Regions from separate parts of the Streptomyces sp. NPDC053541 genome, predicted to be linked through region 3. Evidence: riboswitches for the same ligand, from Rfam matches in the RefSeq annotation. Region 3 holds a riboswitch; each other region holds the start of a gene.
What was found. Region 3 has a riboswitch for cyclic di-AMP ahead of ACIGW2_RS26390 (peptidoglycan DD-metalloendopeptidase family protein). Riboswitches for the same ligand answer to the same signal wherever they lie in the genome.
Positions count from the first base shown of each region.

Region 1: linked by a shared signal. The riboswitch ahead of ACIGW2_RS08855 (transglycosylase SLT domain-containing protein) and the one ahead of ACIGW2_RS26390 (peptidoglycan DD-metalloendopeptidase family protein) in region 3 are both predicted to bind cyclic di-AMP.
Region 2: linked by a shared signal. The riboswitch ahead of ACIGW2_RS19245 (M23 family metallopeptidase) and the one ahead of ACIGW2_RS26390 (peptidoglycan DD-metalloendopeptidase family protein) in region 3 are both predicted to bind cyclic di-AMP.

Region 1 covers NZ_JBITXM010000003.1:365,517-372,212, forward strand. Annotated here, with positions in the region: gene ACIGW2_RS08845 (hypothetical protein) at 1-1,164, opposite strand, end outside; gene ACIGW2_RS08850 (aldo/keto reductase) at 1,815-2,807, shown strand; cyclic di-AMP (ydaO/yuaA leader) riboswitch at 3,188-3,342, shown strand; gene ACIGW2_RS08855 (transglycosylase SLT domain-containing protein) at 3,346-4,236, shown strand; gene ACIGW2_RS08860 (polysaccharide deacetylase family protein) at 4,396-5,220, shown strand; gene modA (molybdate ABC transporter substrate-binding protein) at 5,274-6,074, opposite strand; gene ACIGW2_RS08870 (zinc ribbon domain-containing protein YjdM) at 6,306-6,668, shown strand.
Region 2 covers NZ_JBITXM010000007.1:116,988-123,683, reverse strand. Annotated here, with positions in the region: gene ACIGW2_RS19250 (GntR family transcriptional regulator) at 230-913, opposite strand; gene ACIGW2_RS19245 (M23 family metallopeptidase) at 1,092-1,862, opposite strand; cyclic di-AMP (ydaO/yuaA leader) riboswitch at 1,875-2,040, opposite strand; gene ACIGW2_RS19240 (M16 family metallopeptidase) at 2,235-3,602, opposite strand; gene ACIGW2_RS19235 (M16 family metallopeptidase) at 3,629-4,975, opposite strand; gene ACIGW2_RS19230 (DNA topoisomerase (ATP-hydrolyzing) subunit A) at 5,163-6,696, shown strand, end outside.
Region 3 covers NZ_JBITXM010000010.1:359,637-366,332, reverse strand. Annotated here, with positions in the region: gene ACIGW2_RS26405 (STM4012 family radical SAM protein) at 1-529, shown strand, start outside; gene ACIGW2_RS26400 (STM4011 family radical SAM protein) at 542-1,429, shown strand; gene ACIGW2_RS26395 (SGNH/GDSL hydrolase family protein) at 1,482-2,276, opposite strand; gene ACIGW2_RS26390 (peptidoglycan DD-metalloendopeptidase family protein) at 2,448-3,413, opposite strand; cyclic di-AMP (ydaO/yuaA leader) riboswitch at 3,418-3,574, opposite strand; gene ACIGW2_RS26385 (tyrosine-protein phosphatase) at 3,949-4,746, shown strand; gene ACIGW2_RS26380 (DUF6126 family protein) at 4,783-4,932, opposite strand; gene ACIGW2_RS26375 (helix-turn-helix domain-containing protein) at 4,951-5,550, opposite strand; gene ACIGW2_RS26370 (aspartate aminotransferase family protein) at 5,637-6,696, opposite strand, start outside.

The DNA of each region.
Region 1 (6,696 bases), on a different contig from region 3:
CTGCCCCTGCAGATCGGACACGTCGCCGTCACAGCCGGGCAGGACCGTCAACGACGGCACATCGGGCACCGGGTTCTGGCCGAAGATCGTCGGTCCGATGAGGACGGTGCCGCGGATCTTCCACCGCACCGGGCCCCGGTACGCGTCCTGGGCGGCGGGCGGCGCCGACAGGCTGTCGAGCGCGGCCCGGTTCACGCCCTCGCCGCCCCGCGAGTGCCCCACCAGCAGGACCCGGGACAGATCGGCCGCGGCCGCGGCCTTCCGCACCGCCGCCGGCGCCTTCTCCGGGCGCGCGCCCCACTCGGCCCACCGGGCCAGGTGCAGCCGCACCAGCGAGGAACGCGCCTGCGCGCCGCCGTCCTCCGCGGCGTGGTCCTGCCCGTTGACGCCGTTCGCGGACACCGAGAGCGTCACGTACCCCTGCGAGGCGAGCAGCCGCTGCGCCGCCCCGTACCCCTGATGGCTCGGGATCGGGCGCATCCCCGCCGGGCAGGGCCACGCGCCCGAGTCCTCCTCGCTCCCCGCCGTGTAGCAGGTGCCGTGCCGCCCGTGCAGGAACAGCGCCACCGGCCGCTTCCCCGGGGCGTCCCTCGGCGCCGTCACGGCGGCGCGCATCTCGACGGGCGCGGGGAAGCCGGGCAGCCGGACCGACGCCAGCGCGTACTCGCCGGAGGTGGTGCGGTACGGGCCGGGCACACCCGGGTCCACGGGGTTGGCCGGCAGCGGCGCCTCCGGGCGCGCCACCGGGGCGCCGGGCGTCGCCGGCCGCAGCCGGGGCGCGCGGGCCGGCTCCTCGGCGTCGAGGCGCCGGCCACCGGCCGTCACGCTCAACGCGGCGCCGCCGTCGACCCGTTCGTCCCCGAGCGGGAGCCGGAACGACCGCCCGTCCGGTGCGGCCACCGGATGGCCGAGCAGCCTCCCGCCGGCCCGGAACTCCACCCGGGCGTCCCCCATCGGCACGGCCCGGTCGGCCGTCCACACCAACTGCCGCCCGGCCCCGCTCCCGACGATCCGCCACCCCTCGGGCAGCTCCGTCCCGTTCACGGCCGCGCCGCCGGCGCGGGCACCCGCACCGCCGGGCTGCGCGTACGCGAGCCCCGGCGACGCACCCGCCAGGGCCAGCAGCGTCACGGCGGTGGTCACGCCGCGTGTGACACGTATCAAGGCGTTCATCCTCACGATCGGTCTCGTCCAGCACGCTTGCGGACGCCCCGCGTTCCCCCGGGGGGCGTCCCTCTTGATCCCGGAGGACGGAGGAGGGAGGGACGGGGTTGCCCGGCGGCGGAGGGGTGGCCGGTTCTGATGCCCGCCCGGCCGGGGCCCACGGCGTGGGACCCGGTGGCCCGCCGACGGGTGGAGGGGGCGCCGCACCGCGCCCGGAGGGCCGGGCACGGGCCGGGTCGGGCGGCGCCGTTGGGTCGTGACTTTCGGGTCGGGCCGGATGAGCGGGCGCACCTCCCGTGCCCGAAGGGCTAGGGGGGAGAGCGGCGGCCGGTGCATGGGGTCTCCGCGGGCCCGCCGGGGTCCGGGGGAAGAGCACACGGCGGAGGTGGGCCACCCACCTCCCCGGCCGCCAGGCCGAGGGGGCGGACGCGACGCGGGGCCCATGGGTGAAGCCCAGGGGGCCGTCGGCGACCGGCGACGACGCGTCGAGCGCGGTGCTGGGGGCGCCCTCCCAGGCTCCGCCGGGGACCCCCACCCAGGGGAAGCTCTGGGGGAGCCGGCAGCCCGGCAAGACCCGGAAGGGACGGCCTAAGGTCGGGTACGGGTCGGCGCACCGCCGACCGCCCGTGGACCGCCGAAGGGATTCCGCCATGCCGGCCGACGCCGTCACGCCCGCCACCGCCGGCCCGCTCGCGCGCTTCGGACTCGGGACCGCCGCCGTCGGGCGGCCCGGCTACATCACGCTCGGGCGAGAGCTGGACCTTCCCGGCGAGCGGAGCGTCGCGGCGCTCCGGGACCGCACGCACGCCCTCCTCGACGCCGCGTACGCGGCCGGCGTGCGCTACTTCGACACGGCCCGCTCCTACGGGCGTGCCGAGGAGTTCCTCGCCGGCTGGCTGGACGCGCGCCCGGAGGCGGCCGCGGCGGTCACGGTCGGCAGCAAGTGGGGCTACACCTACACCGCCGACTGGCGCGTCTCCGGCGTCGCCGCGCACGAGGTGAAGGAACACTCCGTGGCCGTGTTCGAGCGCCAGGCAGCGGAGACCCGCGCCCTGCTCGGGCGCCGTCTCGACGTGTACCTGGTCCACTCGGTCACCCCGGACAGTCCCGCGCTCACGGACCCGGCACTGCACGCCCGGCTCGCGGACCTCGCCGCCGAGGGGGTACGGGTCGGGCTGTCCACCAGCGGCCCGGCGCAGGCCGGGACGATCCGGGCGGCGCGGAAGGTGAGCGTCGCGGGCCGGCCGCTCTTCACCGCCGTGCAGGCCACCTGGAACCTGCTCGAACCCTCCGCGGGCCCGGCGCTCGCCGAGGCGCACGAGGCCGGCTGGCTCGTGGTGGTGAAGGAGGCGCTGGCCAACGGCCGGCTCGCCGGGCGCAACGCCACCGGCGCGGACACCGCCGCGCTCCGTGCGGTCGCCGCCCGCACCGGGGCCGGCGCCGACGCCGTGGCCCTGGCCGCGGCGGCCGCGCGCCCCTGGGCCGACGTGGTGCTCTCGGGCGCCGCGACCGAGGAGCAGCTGGCCTCCAACCTCACCGCCGCCCGGCTCTCCCTCGGCCCGGCGGACCTCGCCGCGCTCGACGCCCTGGCGGGAGAGCCCGGCGTCTACTGGCGGCACCGCGCCCGACTCGCCTGGTCCTGAGTCCGGCCCCGGGACCGCCGGGCCGATAGCTGGCAAAACGGGCGATGTCCGCTTATTGCCCTGCAATGCCGAAATGCCGAAGTGATTCCTGAAGGGGGCCATTCGAGGGGAAAAGGCGAACGGTGCGGCACGGCGCGGAGCGGGGTGAGGTGGGTCACTCCGCGCCCTTCCCCGGGAAGGCCCGCGAAGGCTGCCGGGACGTCAGGAAGGCCCGTGCCGCGAAGAATTGGGGAAGGGGTCCGGAGCGGGTGGAATGATCCTTTCGAATTCCCCGGCCGATCAATTCGGTGGAATGAATTCGCGTCTTGTTTTCGATATTTGTCTTCGCATACGGTCGCCCGGAAACCGGACGGAAACGCCGAATCCTGCCGCCGCCCGGTCGACCGCACTCACCACCCTTCCGGCAGGAGCGGGGGACCCACGTTCTCCGCCGGCCCCGGTCCTCCGGGGACGGCTCGGGGTGAAGCCGCGCGCAGCGGCCGGGCATCTCCTGCCCGAACCCGACAGCTCACCTCGCAGGCGAAGGAGAGGACTCGCCATGCGTGGAACCGGCAAGCACCGCCGTCCGAAGAACACCCCGCTCACCCGTGGCATCGCCGCCGTCGGCCTCACCGGCAGCGCCGCCCTCGCCCTGCCGCTGGCCGCCGCCGGCACGGCGGGCGCGGCCACTCCGCAGACCGCCCCGACCGTCGCCCAGACCGTCGCAGTGGCAAAGCAGGTGGCCCGCACGGCTCCCGCCGCGGCCCCCGCGTCCGTGCACGGGGCGCCGGTGAAGTATTCCGTCGTGGCCGGTGACTCGCTGTCGAAGATCGCCGGGAAGTACGGGGTGCGCGGCGGCTGGAAGAAGCTCTACAAGGACAACCGCCACGTCGTGGGCGGCGACCCGCGGCTGATCCACCCCGGCCAGCGGCTCACCGTCGCCGCGGGCGGGAGCGGAGCCACCAAGGCCGCCACCAAGGCCGCCACCAAGGCCGCCCCCAGGACCGCGGCCAAGGCCGCCACCGCCACGAGCGGCGGCGCCGCCGCCTCCGCGAAGGCCGCGCAGCCGAAGGCGGTCCAGGCCGTCGCGACCTCGGCCGGTTCCGCCTCCTCCGCCGGCTACACGTACGCGGACAACCTGGAGGGCTGGATCCGCGAGTCCCTGGACATCATGGCCCGCGAGGGCATCCCCGGCAGCTTCGACGGCATCTACCGCAACATCATGCGCGAGTCCTCCGGCAACCCCCAGGCCATCAACAACTGGGACTCCAACGCCGCCGCCGGCACCCCGTCCAAGGGCCTGCTCCAGGTGATCGACCCCACCTTCCGTGCCTACCACGTGGCCGGCACCTCCTTCGACCCGTACGACCCGGTCGCCAACATCACCGCGGCCTGCAACTACGCCGCCGACCGCTACGGCTCCATCGACAACGTCTTCGGCGCCTACTGACGCACCGTCCGCGGATGCCGCACCCGGCATCCGCGGACACGGCAAGCCGCGCTCGCCCACCTGACGACTCATCTCACTCGATCAGGTGAAACCTTCTCGGCCTTTCGTCCGTCCTCTCCAGCGGGATCCGTCGGGAGAGACACGGGGAGTGGGCACCACATGGGGCTGAAGGGCACGTACAAGCCGCAGATAGCAGCGGTCGCTTCGGCGATCGCGCTGAGTCTGGCCGCCTGGGGGGCCGCCGTGCTGTCGGACACGGAGGCGGAGGCGCGTGCGGACGCGGGCGGGGGCGCCGGCGCGGGCTCGCGCCAGGAGCAGCCGGCTCCGCCCGCGCAGGACGGCAAGGGCCCGGCCCAGGTGAAGCCCGCGAAGGTGCCGGAGAGCATCGCGCACGCCACCGAGGCCGGCGGGACGTCGGTGAGCATCACCATCGACGACGGTCCCGACCCGCGCTGGACGCCCCGGATGCTCGACATCCTCAAGGAGAACGGCGTCAAGGCCACCTTCTGCATGGTCGGGCCCCACGCCCAGGAGCACCCGCAGCTGGTGAAGCGGGTCGTCGCCGAGGGCCACCGGCTGTGCGACCACACCATGGACCACGACACCACCATGGACAAGAAGCCGGTCGCGTACCAGAAGCAGCAGATCCTCGACGCCAAGCGCCTGATCGAGGAGGCGGCCGGCGGCGCGAAGGTCGAGTACTACCGTGCCCCCGGCGGCGCCTTCACCCCGGACAGCCGGAAGATCGCCGCGGCCGAGGGCATGCGCCCGCTCGGCTGGAACGTGGACACCAAGGACTTCGAGCTGCCCGGCACCGCGGCCATCGTCAACACCGTGAAGAGCGAGCTCTCCAACGGCCCGACGATCCTCTTCCACGACGGCGGCGGCGACCGCACCCAGACCGTCGAGGCCCTCCGGCAGATCCTGCCCTGGCTCAAGGAGCAGGGTCACCCGGCCAGCTTCCCCGTCCGCACCACGCCCTGACGGCCCGTACGGGCCGGCCCTGATCGGTCCTGTTCAGCCCTGACCGGCTCCGGTCAGGGCTGCTGGAAGCCGGCCTCCCGGAGGATCTTCTGTGCCTCGGGCGAGGACAGCCAGGCGACGAACGCGGCGGCGGCCTCCGCGTGCCGCGAGTCCTTGAGCGTCGCGGCGGGGTACCGGGCGACGGCGTTCTGCGCGTCCGGGATGTCGACGGCGTCGACCTTGTCCGCGGCGCTCTCGGCGTCCGTCCGGTAGACGAGACCGGCGTCGGCCTCGCCGAGCTCGACCTTGCTCAGGACGGCCCGCACGTTGGGCTCCTGGGAGACGGGCTTCACCGTCAGCCGCTGCCGGTCCAGGATCTGCTTGCTGTACTTGCCCGCCGGCACCTCGGGCGCGGCGAGCACCACCTTGACCCCGGCGTCGGCGAGGTCCTTCAGCTCGTCGATCTTGAGCGGGTTGCCCTCGCCGGTGGCGATGACGAGCCGGTTCCCGGCGATGACGGACGGCGTTCCGGTGTCGCCCTTCACCTTGTCCATGCTCGTGGTGTCCGCGGTGACCAGGACGTCGGCGGGCGAGCCCTGCGAGACCTGGGCGACGAGCTCCTGCGAGCCGGCGAAGGAGAAGGTCAGGCGGGTACCGGGGTGGGACTTCTCGTACGCCGCCCCGGCCGTCCGGAACGCGTCGGTGAGGGAGGCCGCGGCGAGCACGGTCAGCCGCGTGGAACCGGAGGCGGCGCCCGAGCCGCCGCTGTTCCCGGCGCCGTCGCCGCTCCCGCCGCAGGCGGCGGTGAGCGGAAGCAGAAGGGCCGTGCCGACGGCGCCGAGTCTGAGGGTGCCGAGTCCGAGGGTGCGGGACATGGTCTGAACTCCTGGGGGCGAACGGACGAGGGTGGAAGGCGAACGGCATGAGGGGTTCAGGGGCGGGCCGCGCCCTGCATGTGCGTCACGGTAGAGGCGTCCGGCTCTCATCTGCAACAAACATGTGCGACCGTCCATCGCGGATGCGAGTTCGATAGGAGGAACGCACGAAGGGGCCGTCCATGACTTGCCGATTTTCGCAATTCATGAGGCTGCTCATAGACTCGTGGCGTGAACGAGAACCTTCCCCCGTGTCCCGAGTGCTCCGGCGTCTACACCTACGAGATGGGCTCGCTGCTCGTCTGCCCCGAGTGCGGGCACGAGTGGGCGGCCTCCGCCGCCGGGGCGGACTCCGCTGACGCCGACGGCGGCGCGAAGGTGATCCGGGACTCCGTCGGCAACGTCCTCGCCGACGGCGACACGGTGACCGTCGTCAAGACCCTCAAGGTCAAGGGCAGCCCCAGCGGCATCAAGGCCGGCACCAAGGTCCGCAACATCCGCCTGGTCGACGGCGTCGACGGCCACGACATCGACTGCAAGGTCGACGGCTTCGGCCCCATGCAGCTCAAGTCCAGCGTGGTGAAGAAGGCCTGACCACCGGGGGCGGTTCGGCGGCCCGCCG
Region 2 (6,696 bases), on a different contig from region 3:
CTCCGTCCGTTCCCTCCCCGACGACGGACCGCGCGCACGGCCGTGTCCCCGGCTTCCCCGGCGGACGCGGCCGTCGCCTTTCCGGGACGAGGGGCCGCGCGAAATGCGGTGGGGAAATTTCGGCGCACTCGCCGGAATGCCCGCACCCCGGGGCGCGCGCGGTTTATCCGTTTCCGGGCAGCACGGAAAAGGGATGCGAATTCCCGCCCCTTTGTATACGGCGCCCGTGTTAATTCCCCGGTCCCGCACTGTGTACGGGATGTTGCGAAACCCTCACGCGCGCCCGGTCCGGCCGTTTCAGGCGGTGCCGCGGCAGGGCCCGCTCCACGTGCAGCGCGGTCAGCGCCCGGGCCCGTTCGGCGTCCCGGCGGGCCACCGCGTCCACGATCGCCCCGTGCTCGGCCCAGGTCTCGGCGGGCCGCTCGGCCGGCTCGACCGCGTACATCCAGGCGATCTTGTGCCGCAGCTGGGTGAGCAGCGCGGTGAGCGGCGGGCTGCCGGAGGCCTGGGCCAGGGTCTCGTGGAACCAGCCGCCGAGCGCCGCCAGGTCCGCGCCGCGTCCGGCCCTGGACCGCTCCTGCCCCAGCCTGACCAGGCCGCGCAGCACCTTGAGGTGCGCCTCGGTGCGCCGCTGGGCGGCCCGGGCGGCACCCAGCGGCTCCAGCAGGGAGCGCATGTCGAGCAGGTCGGCGGCCTCCTGCTCGCCGGGCTCGGCGACATGGGCGCCGGCGTGCCGGCGGCTCACCACGAAGCCCTCGGACTCCAGCGTGCGCAGCGCCTCGCGGACCGGGACGCGGGAGACCCCGTAGCGGCGGGCCAACTGTTCCTCCGTCAGCCGGTCGCCCCGCGCGTACACCCCGGAGACGATGTCGTCCCGGATCGCCGTGCATACCGATTGCGCGGGAATGCGCATGTCCGACCTCCGTTTTCCGCCGCGCGATACCCCGTCGAGCGCCGCCTTGTCCGGCGACTCTATTGCAGGTCGCCGGAAATTCCGACGGCGCCCGGTGGAAAGGGACGCAAAAAGGCCCCGGCTCGTTTCGAGCCGGGGCCTTTTCACGGGATCGGCCGCCCGGGGGCGGTCCGGGCCGTCAGACGTCGACGCCGCGGGCGCGGAGGTAGCTGATCGGGTTGATGTCGGAGCCGTACTCCGCGGTGGTGCGCGCCTCGAAGTGGAGGTGCGGGCCGGTGGAGTTGCCGGAGGAGCCGGAGATGCCGATCTGCTCGCCGGGGGTGACCTTCTCGCCGACGGAGACGGTGATGGCGGAGAGGTGCCCGTACTGGGTGTACGTGCCGTCGTTCATCCGGATCACGACGTTGTTGCCGTAGGCGCCGCCCCAGCCGGCCTCGACGACGGTGCCGGAGCCGACGGAGACGACCTTGGTGCCGTAGGCGGCGTGGAAGTCGACGCCGGAGTGGCTGCCGGAGGACCAGAGCGAGCCGCCGGTCTTGTAGCCGGTGCTCACGTACGAGCCGGCCACGGGAAGCTGGAAGGAGGCGAGGCGCTTGCGCTCGGCCTCACGGGCGGCGCGCTCCTTGGCCTCGCGGATCTCCTTGGCGCGGGCCTCGGCCTTGCGCTTGGCCTCGGCGGCGGCCCGGATGCGGGCGGCCTCCTCGGCGGCCGCCTTCTCCTGGGCGGCGGCCTGGGCGTCGACCCGCTCGGCGAGGGACTCGTCGACGATGACCTGGGTGAGGCCGGTGTCCTCCGGGGAGGCGCCTTCCGTGTCGGCGGCGAGCGCCGGGGAGGCGAGGGTGCCGATGACACCGGTGGTGGCGAGCGTCGCGACGCCGGCGATGCCGGCGCTGCGGCGAGCGAGCCGGCTCGGGGCACGGTGCTTCCCGGTGGCACGGGTGAACGCCATGAAGTGGCTGGTCCTTTCCTTCCCTCTCGCCTACCGGGTTAGCTGACGGGTTCGGAGCAGGAAGGTCTCCTACGGGCCCCTCCGCGCGGAGCGAAGGCGTCCGATTCACCCCAGGGACTGCGTGCGGGTCCCCGGCTCCCCAGGCTCGCGCCTTGTGGGGACTCGGCGATGACTGTCCGTTGCCGCGGGTGCGGCGTCGAGCAGTGGCCGGACAGCCGCATCGACGCTAGGCCGATCACCTTTCAATAACCAAACGGACACGCATTTTTGTAAGACATGCCACAGGGCATTCGATCACACTCATTGGCAATACGGACAAAAGGGAGGACCCCGACGAACCAGGTCGCCGGGGCCCTCGTGACGGCGTCTCAATCAGCCGGAGACGACGCTCACTTCGCCGATGCCGAGGGCCCGCACGGGCTCCGCGATCTGCGCCGCGTCACCCACCAGCACGGTCACGAGCCGGTCCACGGGGAAGGCGTTGACCACCGCGGCGGTCGCCTCCACCGTGCCGGTCGCGGCCAGCCGCGCGTACAACTGCGCCTGATAGTCGTCCGGGAGGTGCTGCTCGACCTGGTCGGCGAGCGTCCCGGCGACGGAGGCGGCCGTCTCGTACTTCAGCGGGGCCACGCCGACCAGGTTCTGCACGGCGACGTCGCGCTCCGCGTCGGTCAGCCCCTCGGCGGCGAGGGTGCGCAGCACCTTCCACAGGTCGTCGAGGGCCGGGCCGGTGTTGGGCGTGTCGACCGAGCCGCTGATGGCGAGCATCGACGCGCCGTTGCCCTCGCCGTCCGAGCGCAGCACCTGGCCGAACGCCCGCACGCCGTAGGTGTATCCCTTCTCCTCGCGCAGCACGCGGTCCAGGCGGGAGGTGAGGGTGCCGCCCAGGCAGTACGTGCCGAGCACCTGGGCCGCCCAGACGCTGTCGTGGCGGTCGGCGCCGACGCGGCCGATGAGCAGCTGCGTCTGGACGGCGCCCGGGCGGTCCACGATGACGACCCGTCCGGTGTCGTCGGCGGTGACCGGCGGCATCGGGCGCGGGGCGGCGGGCTCGCCGCTCCAGGCGCCCAGGGTGTCGGCGAGCACCTGGTCCAGGTCGACGCCGGTGAGGTCGCCGACCACGACGGCGGTGGCGGCGGCCGGGCGCACGTGCGCGTCGTAGAAGGCGCGGACGGCGGCGGCGTCGATCGCGGCCACGGTCTCCTCGGTGCCCTGGCGCGGCCGGGACATGCGCGAGGAGGCCGGGAACAGCTCCTTGGAGAGCTGCTTGGCGGCCCGGCGGGCCGGGCTGGCCGTCTCGTGCGGGATCTCGTCGAGGCGGTTGCGCACCAGGCGCTCGACCTCGGTCTCCAGGAACGCCGGGGCGATCAGGGCCTCGGCGAGCAGGCCGAGCGCCTTGGGCAGCCGGGAGACCGGGACCTCCAGGGAGACCCGTACGCCGGGGTGGTCGGCGGCCGCGTCGAGGGTGGCGCCGCAGCGCTCCAGCTCGGCCGCGAACTCCTCGGCGGTGTGCCGGTCGGTGCCCTCGGACAGGGCGCGGGCCATGATCGTGGCGACGCCGTCGAGGCCCTCGGGCTCGGCGTCCAGCGGCGCGTCGAGGCAGATCTCGACGGCCACCACCTGCTGGCCGGGGCGGTGGCAGCGCAGCACCGTGAGCCCGTTGTCGAGCGCGCCGCGCTCGGGGGCCGGGAAGGCCCAGGGCTTCGCCTCGCCGGCCCGCGGCTGCGGGTGGAAGGTCATGCTGGTCAAAGACGCGGCGGTGTCGCTCACTGGTCCGCTCCCTCTTCCTCGTCGCTGTCGGCCTCCTCGGCCGCGTCACCCACCGGCTCGTAGACGAGCACCGCGCGGTTGTCGGGCCGCAGCCGGGCCGCGGCGACCGCCCGGACCTCCTCGGCGGTCACGTCGAGGACCCGGTCGACGGCGGTCAGCGCCAGCTGCGGGTCGCCGAACAGCACCGCGTAACGGCAGAGTTCGTCGGCGCGGCCCGCGACGGTGCCGAGCCGGTCCAGCCACTCGCGCTCCAGCTGGGCCTGGGCGCGCTCCATCTCCTCGGCCGTCGGGCCCTCGGCGGCGAACCGGGCCAGCTCCTCGTCGACGGCCTCCTCGATCCGCGGCACCTCGACGCCGCCGGAGGTCTTGACGTCCAGCCAGCCGAGCGAGGGCGCGCCGGCCAGCCGCAGCAGGCCGAAGCCGGCGGCGACGGCGGTGCGGTCGCGGCGGACCAGCCGGTTGTGCAGCCGGGAGGACTCGCCGCCGCCGAGGACGGTCAGGGCGAGGTCGGCCGCGTCGCACTCGCGCGTGCCGTCGTGCGGCAGCCGGTAGGCGGCCATCAGCGCGCGGGCCGGCACCTCCTCCTCGACGACCTCGCGCAGCTGCCCGCCGATCACGTCGGGCAGCGAGCCGTCGCGCGGCTCGGGCTTGCCGTCGTGCGCGGGGATGGAGCCGAAGTACTTCTCCACCCAGGCCAGGGTCTGCTCGGGGTCGATGTCGCCGACCACCGAGAGGACCGCGTTGTTCGGCGCGTAGTACGTGCGGAAGAAGTTCCGCGCGTCCTCCAGGGTGGCCGCGTCCAGGTCGGCCATCGAGCCGATCGGGGTGTGGTGGTACGGGTGACCGTCCGGGTAGGCGAGGGCGGTGAGCCGCTCGAACGCGGTGCCGTAGGGCACGTTGTCGTAGCGCTGGCGGCGCTCGTTCTTGACGACGTCCCGCTGGTTCTCCATGGACTCGTCGTCCAGGGCGGCGAGCAGCGAGCCCATCCGGTCGGCCTCCAGCCAGAGCGCGAGCTCCAGCTGGTGGGCCGGCATCGTCTCGAAGTAGTTGGTGCGCTCGAAGCTCGTCGTGCCGTTGAGCGAACCGCCCGCGCCCTGCACCAGCTCGAAGTGGCCGTTGCCGTGGACCTGCTTCGATCCCTGGAACATCAGGTGCTCGAAGAGGTGGGCGAGACCGGTACGGCCCTTGACCTCGTGCCGGGAGCCGACGTCGTACCAGAGGCAGACCGCGGCGACCGGGGTCAGGTGGTCCTCCGAGAGCACCACGCGCAGGCCGTTGGCCAGCCGGTGCTCGGTCGCTGTCAGGCCGCCGGAGCCGGCCTCGGCCGCAGCCGTGTGACCCATGGGCATGTGTCCCCTTCGATCGCGATCGGGAAAAAGTCCTGCCACTGTATGCAAGCGCGCCGACACCTGGCGAAGTTCCCGGCCGCCTCGGATGTCCCTCTTCCGGGTCGCGGTCGGCGTTGTCGGTGCCACGGTCCACAATGGTCCGCGTCAGATCAACCTTGTTGGTGAAGGAGCCGCAGCCGCGATGGCCCGCCGCAGCACGAAGACACCGCCGCCGGACGACGCGTTCGAGGAGCGAATCCTCGACATCGACGTCGTTGACGAGATGCAGGGCTCCTTCCTCGAGTACGCGTACTCGGTGATCTACTCGCGCGCGCTGCCCGACGCCCGCGACGGCATGAAGCCGGTGCAGCGGCGCATCGTCTACCAGATGAACGAGATGGGCCTGCGCCCCGACCGCGGCTTCGTCAAGTGCGCCCGCGTCGTCGGCGAGGTCATGGGCAAGCTGCACCCGCACGGCGACGCGTCCATCTACGACGCGATGGTGCGCATGGCGCAGCCCTTCTCCATGCGCGTGCCGCTGGTCGACGGCCACGGCAACTTCGGCTCGCTGGGCAACGACGACCCGCCGGCCGCCATGCGGTACACGGAGTCGCGGATGGCTCCGGCGGCGCTGCTCATGACGGAGTCCATCGACGAGGACACCGTCGACTTCACGCCGAACTACGACGGCCAGGAGCAGGAGCCGGTCGCGCTCCCCGCCGCGTACCCGAACCTGCTGGTCAACGGCGCCTCCGGGATCGCCGTCGGCATGGCGACCAACATGCCCCCGCACAACCTGGGCGAGGTCGTCGCGGCCGCCCGCCACCTGATCCGCCACCCGAACGCGGACCTGGATGCGCTGATGCGCTTCGTGCCGGGCCCCGACCTGCCCACCGGCGGCCGGATCGTCGGCCTGTCCGGCATCAAGGACGCCTACGAGACGGGCCGCGGCACCTTCAAGATCCGCGCGACCACCACGATCGAGACGGTGACCGCCCGCCGCAAGGGCATCGTCGTCACCGAGCTGCCCTTCACGGTCGGCCCCGAGAAGGTCATCTCCAAGATCAAGGACCTGGTCGGCTCCAAGAAGCTCCAGGGCATCGCCGACGTCAAGGACCTCACCGACCGCAACCACGGTCTGCGCCTGGTCATCGAGATCAAGAACGGCTTCGTGCCGGAAGCGGTCCTGGAGCAGCTCTACAAGCTGACGCCGATGGAGGAGTCCTTCGGCATCAACAACGTGGCGCTGGTCGACGGACAGCCGCTCACCCTCGGCCTCAAGGAGCTCCTTGAGGTCTATCTCGACCACCGCTTCGACGTCGTGCGGCGGCGCTCCGAGTTCCGCCGCGGCAAGAAGCGCGACCGCCTCCACCTGGTGGAGGGCCTGCTCGTCGCGCTGCTCGACATCGACGAGGTCATCCGCCTGATCCGGGAGAGCGAGAACTCGGCGGAGGCCAAGTCCCGGCTCATGGAACGCTTCTCGCTGAGCGAGGTCCAGACGCAGTACATCCTGGACACCCCGCTGCGCCGGCTCACCAAGTTCGACCGGATCGAGCTGGAGACCGAGCGCGACCGGCTCACCGGCGAGATCGACGAGCTGACCGGGATCCTGGAGTCCGACGCCGAGCTGCGCAAGCTGGTGTCGGCGGAGCTGGCCGCCGTCGCCAAGAAGTTCGGCACCGAGCGGCGCACCGTCCTGCTGGAGTCGGCGGGCGCGCCGGTCGCGGCCACCTCCC
Region 3 (6,696 bases):
CCACCTCCTTGAGCGGGGCTACGAGCAGGTGTCGATGCGCATGTTCCGGCGCGCGGACGCCCCGGCGCTCGGTCCCGACGACCACGCCTGCCAGACGGACGGCATGATCGGCCTGGGCTGCGGCGCCCGCTCGTACACCTCGCGGCTGCACTACTCCTTCGACTACGCGGTGGAGATGCGCGAGATCCGCTCCATCATCGACGCCTACACCGGGGCGGCCGACTTCTCCCGGGCCGAGGTGGGCCGCCGGGTCGACGCCGGCGAGGCGCGCCGCCGGCATCTGCTCCAGTCGCTGCTCCAGGCGGCGGGGATGCCGCTGGCGGAGTACGAGGCCCGGTTCGGCGGCTCGCCGTTCGCGGACTTCCCGGCGGAGCTGGCCCGCTTCGAGGAGCGCGGCTGGCTGGACGCGGACGCCCCGGCGGGGCTGCTGCGGCTGTCCCCGGAGGGCCTGGCGCACTCCGACGGGCTCGGTCCGGAGCTGTTCTCGCCGGCGGTGCGGGCGGCCATGGCCGCGTACGAGGCGAAGTAGGGGGCGGCGGCGATGGACCTGACCGTGCTCTACCGGGGGCCGCTCGCCTCCTGCGACTACGACTGCCCCTACTGCCCGTTCGCCAAGCGGCGGGACAGCCCGGAGCAGCTGCGGGCCGACCGGGCGGCCCTGGAGCGCTTCGCCGGCTGGGCGGCCGGGCAGACCGGGGACCGGCTGCGGATCCTGTTCACGCCGTGGGGCGAGGGCCTGGTGCGGTCCTGGTACCGGCGCACGCTCGTGGAGCTGTCCCGGCTGCCGCACGTGGAGCGGGTGGCGATCCAGACCAATCTGAGCTGCCGCACCGACTGGCTCGCCGAGGCGGACCTCGGCACGGTGGCGCTGTGGTGCACCTACCACCCGGGCCAGACGCCGTACGAGCGCTTCCTCGGCAAGTGCCGGGAGCTGGCGGGGCGCGGGGTGCGGTTCAGCGTGGGCATCGTGGGGCTGCCCGAGCACCGGGAGCACGCGCGGCGGCTGCGCGCGGCGCTGCCGGAGCGGGTGTACCTGTGGGTGAACGCGGCGGAGGGGCACACGTACACCGACGCCGAGGCCGCCGAGTGGACGGCGCTCGACCCGCTCTTCCCGTACAGCCGGCATCCGCACGCCTCGGCGGGGCTGCCCTGCCGCACCGGCGCGTCGGTGGTCTCGGTGGACGGCGACGGGACGGTGCGGCGCTGCCACTTCGTCCGGGCCGAGCTGGGCAACCTCTACGACGGTTCGTACCGGGCGGCGCTGCGGCCCCGGCCGTGTCCGCTGGCCGTGTGCGACTGCCACATCGGCTACGTGCACCTGGAGACGCTGCCGTTGTACGACGTGTTCGCCGGGGGCGTCCTGGAACGCGTCCCGGCGAACCCGCCCGGGCGGCCGCCGCTGCCGGTGCTGCCGGTGCTGCCGATCTGATCCGGAAGACCGGGCTTGCCCGGAAGCCCGGCCCGATCCGGAGGAAGTCGATCTAGAGCGGCAGCAGGTCGGGGCGCTTGGCCTCGACGTGGTCGCCGGAGCTCTCGCCGCGCAGCCGGCGTCCGATCCACGGCACCAGGTACTCCTTGGCCCAGTGGATGTCGTCCTTGCGGACCTCCAGGGTGCCGCGCGGCGGCTGCGGCGGCCAGGGCTGCTCCGGGTCGGCCGGCACCCGCATGCCGAGGACCTGGGCGGCGCGCAGCGCGACCCGGGTGTGGCCCTCGGGCGAGAGGTGGAGCCGGTCCTCGTCCCAGGCGCGCCGGTCCTGGACGGACCTCAGCGACCACAGGTCGAGCACGGGGCAGCCGTAGCGGTCGGCGATGGCCCGGACGTGCCCGTTGTAGGTGGCGATCTTGCCGCGCAGGTGCTTGAGCAGGGTCACGTCGCGGGTGTCGAAGCCCGTGGTCACCATGACGGTGCCGACGGCGGAGGTGAGGTCGGCCACCGCGCGCTCGAAGCGCTCGGCCACGTCGTCGGGGTCGGTGCCGGGGCGGATGATGTCGTTGCCGCCGGCGCAGAAGGTCACGAGGTCGGGGGCGAGTTCCTTCGCCCGCGGGACCTGTTCCGCGACGATCTGGTCGAGCAGGCGCCCCCGTACGGCGAGATTGGCGTACCGGAACTCGTCGTGCTCCGGCAGTTGGTCGGCGAGCAGGACCGCGAACCGGTCCGCCCAGCCGACGTACGTCCCGTCGGGCCCGGGGTCTCCGACGCCCTCGGTGAAGCTGTCACCGATCGCCGCGTACGACCCGAATGCGTTCTTGTCTGGTGATCTCGAATCGTCTGCCACGGGACCACATCTTTCCCTTCGGGATGTGACCTACGCGACCGTAAGGAGGGGTTGACGGCGGGTGACATATGCCACCGATAAAGATTCCACCAAGCCGGAATACGCCGGAGGCCCGGCACGTGCGTGCCGGGCCTCCGGGTGCTGTCCGGACGGGGCCGGGGTGACGTGGTGTCAGATGCCCACGCCGTGCTGGCGCAGGACGGCCAGCGGGTCGATGTCGGAGCCGTACTCCGGCCCGGTGCGCATCTCGAAGTGCAGGTGCGGTCCGGTGACGTTGCCGGTGGCGCCGGAGAGGCCGATCTGCTGGCCGCCGCTCACAGTCTGTCCGGCGGAGACGGACAGCGAGGAGAGGTGGGCGTACTGCGAGAAGGTGCCGTCGGCGTGCTGGATGACGACCTGGTTGCCGTAGGCGCCGCCCCAGCCGGCGGAGTAGACGGTGCCGGGGCCGACCGCGCGGACGGTGGTGCCGGTGGAGGCGATGAAATCGACACCGGTGTGGTAGCCGGAGGACCACATGGAGCCGGAGGCGCGGTACGGGGTGCCGATGCCGCCGCTGACCGGGGCGACCCAGCCGGAGGAGGCGGCCGGGGCCGCGGCCGGGGCGGTGGCGGGGGCGGCCGGGGCGGCGGCGCGCTCGGTGCCGCGCGAGGCGCGGCTCGGGGCGGTGTCGCCGTTCTTGGCGGTGCTCTTGGGCGCGCTCTTGGCCGCGGGGGCCTTCGGTGCGGCGGCCTTGGGCGCGGGGGCGGCCTTGGCCGGGTTCTTCGCGCCGAGGGTGAGCTTCATGCCGGGCAGGATCAGCGAGGGGTCCTCGCCGACGACCTGGCGGTTGTCGCGGTAGAGCTTCTGCCAGCCGCCGGCGAGCCGGTGCTCGGTGGCGATCTTCGACAGGTAGTCGCCGCGCACGACGGTGTACGTGGTGCTCTTGGCGGCCGGGGCCTTGGCGGGGGTGACGGCGGCGGGCGCGGCGGCGGCGACGGCCTGGCGCGGGGCGGCGGGTGCGGCGGCCTGCTCGGCGGCGTGCGCGCCGGTGGCGCCGATCAGCGGGAGGGCGACGACGGCGCCTCCGGCGCCGGCGGCCACGAACCCGCGGGTGATGGGGTTGGCCTTGGTACGGCGGTGCTTACCCTTCGCGGGCATGGCGGTGTCCTCTCCGTCGCCTGCGAGGTGAGCTGTCGGGTTCGGACTGGAGATGTCCGGCCGCGCGGACGCGCGGCTTCACCCCGAGCCGTCCTTCTCTTCGGGAGGACGGCGACGTACCTGGGTCCCCCGCTCCTGCCGTGTACGGGTGAGTGCGGATTCCGGGCGGCGGCAGGATTCGGCGGTCCGTCCGGAGTGAGCGCGACGCTAGACGAGCGGGGACGAGCGGAACAAGCCGCCGGTTCCATTCGATCTCGAACACGGTGAATGCGAGCCGGAATTCCGGTGACCCTCCGTTGATGCCGTTCTCTCGATTTCCCTTTGCCGGGGGGAATTTGGAAAAGACGATCAGCAACGGTCCGTCACGTGTATGACGCTGCTCACGCCCCGATTCCCATCTCCCCTGCAACCAGGGCGCCTTATCCTCAATCGCTCAATTCGGGCAGATCACCCATTCCCTCCCGAGGGGGTGCCCGAACGGGCCGGGAGCCATGATGATTGCCCGAGGAACCGATCTCGACGAGCAGGAGCAACCGTGACGCAAGCGACGACCGAGCCCGAGCTCACCGGCGTACGCAACTTCCGCGACGTGGGCGGTCTGCCGACCGTGGACGGCCGGTCCGTGCGCCCCGGACGCCTGTTCCGCAGCGGTCACCTGGCGCACGCCACGACCGAGGACGCGCACTTCCTGGCCGGACTCGGGCTGCACACGGTCTTCGACTTCCGCAACGAGGCCGACCGGCGGATCGAGGGCCCGGACGTCGAGCTGCCCGGCGTGCGGAACGTGAACATACCCCTGAGCGACCCCGCCGACGGCAAGGAGTTCTGGCACATGGTGCGCACGGGCGACCTGGCGCAGCTGCGTGAACTGCTGGGCGACGGCAAGGCGGCGGCCAGGATGTCCGCTTCGTATCGGAAGATGGTGGTCGAGAAGGCTCCGGAACACAGCCGGGTGCTGCACGCGATGGCCGAGGACAGCGTCCCCGCCCTGATGCACTGCGCCGCCGGCAAGGACCGCGCGGGCCTGGCGATCGCGGTCTCGCTGCTCGCGGTCGGCGTGGAGCGCGAGGCGATCGAGGAGGACTACCTCAAGTCCGGCGCCCCGCACCGCCGCTACAAGATCCAGCGCAGCTCCACCGACCCGGACGCCATGGCGCCCGAGGTGATGGAGCTACTGGGTCCGCTCTTCGACGCGCGGGCGGAGTACCTGCGGGCCGCCTTCGAGACGATCGAGCAGACCTGGGGCTCGGTCGACGTCTATCTGACGGAGGGCCTGCGGCTCGCCCCCGCAACCCGGGAGCGGCTGCGCGAGCGGCTGGTCACCGAGGCGTAGACCGCCGCCCGACGGGGGCGATCAGCCCGCTACGGGCTACTTCGCCCCCATCGCGAAGAGGAGATACAGGAACGCGGCGAAGACGTGGCCGGCGACCAGATAGGCGAAGAGCCGGAGCACCAGCCCCTTGGGGAACTTGCCCTCACCGCGCTCCTCGCCGGTGACCGGTACGGACTTCTCGGACATGTCGGTCCTTTCTGGGCCTCAGCGTCGATGCGGGGTGCCGTCACCGAGGCACAGCTCGGCGGCGGGACTCTGCATCAGGGTGTGGACGAACAGCAGCTCGGCACCCGACGGGGTCGCGGCGCCGATCCGGTGCGGGGTGAGCGAGTCGAAGTGCGCGCTGTCCCCGGGATCGAGGACGTGCACGGTCTCGCCCAGCGCGAGCCTGACCCGCCCCTCGAGGACGTGGATCCACTCCTCGCCCGGATGGACCCGTACGATGTCGGTGCTGGTGGCGTACGGGACGTGGACGCGCAGCGCCTGCATGGCGCGGCCCGCGCCGCCGGCCTGCCGGTAGACCCAGCCGTCGGCCTCGACCGGTTCGGAGCGCCCGGCCCGCACGACCGGGTCGCGCTCCGGCGGCGCCTCGCCGAGCAGCTCGGAGACCGTCGTACCGTAGATACGGGCGAGGGCGAGCAGCATCGGCAGCGAGGGCTGCCGGTTCCCCGTCTCCAGACGGGAGAGGTGGGCCGGCGAGAGCCCGGCCCGCTGGGCGGCCGCCTCCAGGGTGAGCCCGCGCCTGCGGCGCAGGGCCCGCAGCTGCGGAGCGACGTCCGGGAGGACGTCGGTGACGTGGTCCATGCGTCCATTGCGCCAGGCCCGTGCCTCTGAGGCAACTTTCTTGCCTCAGAGGCAAAAGCCCGTGCGCGGAAACCGGCTGATTCCGGTCAGCGCTGCGCGACCGCCTGCTTGACCAGCGTCTTCCCGAAGTCCCACAGCAGTCCGCCGCCGGCGTGGGCCTCGTCCATCACGGCCGTGAACGCGGTCACGAAGCGCTCGACGTCCGCCTCGTCGACGACCAGCGGCGGGATGAGCTTGATCACCTCCAGGTGGTCCCCGGAGACCTGGGTGAGGATCCGGTGGCGCTGGAGCAGCGGCACCACGACCATCTGGGCGAAGAGCCCCTTGCGGGCCGCCTGGAGCATGGTCCAGCGGCTGCGCAGGCCGAGGGAGCTCGGGCGGCCGAACTCGATGCCGATCATCAGCCCGCGGCCGCGGATCTCCTTCAGGAGCTCGTAGCGCGGGACGAGCGCGCGCAGCCGGTCGGCGAGCAGCCCGCCGACCCGGCGCACGTGGGCCACGGTGTCCTCGGACTCCATGACCGAGAGCACCGCGAGCCCGGCGGCCATGGCCTGCGCGTTGGAGCCGAAGCTGGCCGAGTGGACGAGCACCCGGTCCATCGAGGAGTAGACCTTCTTGAAGATCCAGTCCTTGCCGAGGGTGGCGCCGACCGGGACGTAGCCGCCGGAGAGCGCCTTGGCGACGCAGACCAGGTCCGGTTCGACGCCGTCCTCGTGCTGGTACGCGTAGAAGTCGCCGGTCCGGCCCAGGCCGGTCTGCACCTCGTCGGCGATCAGGAGCGCGCCGTGCCGGTGCAGCAGCTCCTGGGCCGCCTTGAGGAAGCCCGGCGGGGCCTCGTGCACGCCCTTGCCCTGGATCGGCTCGACGACGAAGCCCGCGACGTCGCCCCGGCGCAGCTCCCGCTCCAGGGCGTCGAGGTCGCCGAGCCCGATCGCCGTGTCGGGCAGCAGCGGCGCGAAGCCGTCCCGGAAGCCCTTCTCCCCGTTGACCGAGAGGGAGCCGGTGGTGAGGCCGTGGAAGGCGTGCGCGCAGTAGACGATCCTCGGCCGGCCGGTGGCGTACCGGGCGAACTTCAGGGCCGTCTCGACGGCCTCGGTGCCGCTGTTGCCGAAGAAGACCCGGTCGAGGTGGGGGCTGTGGGCGAGC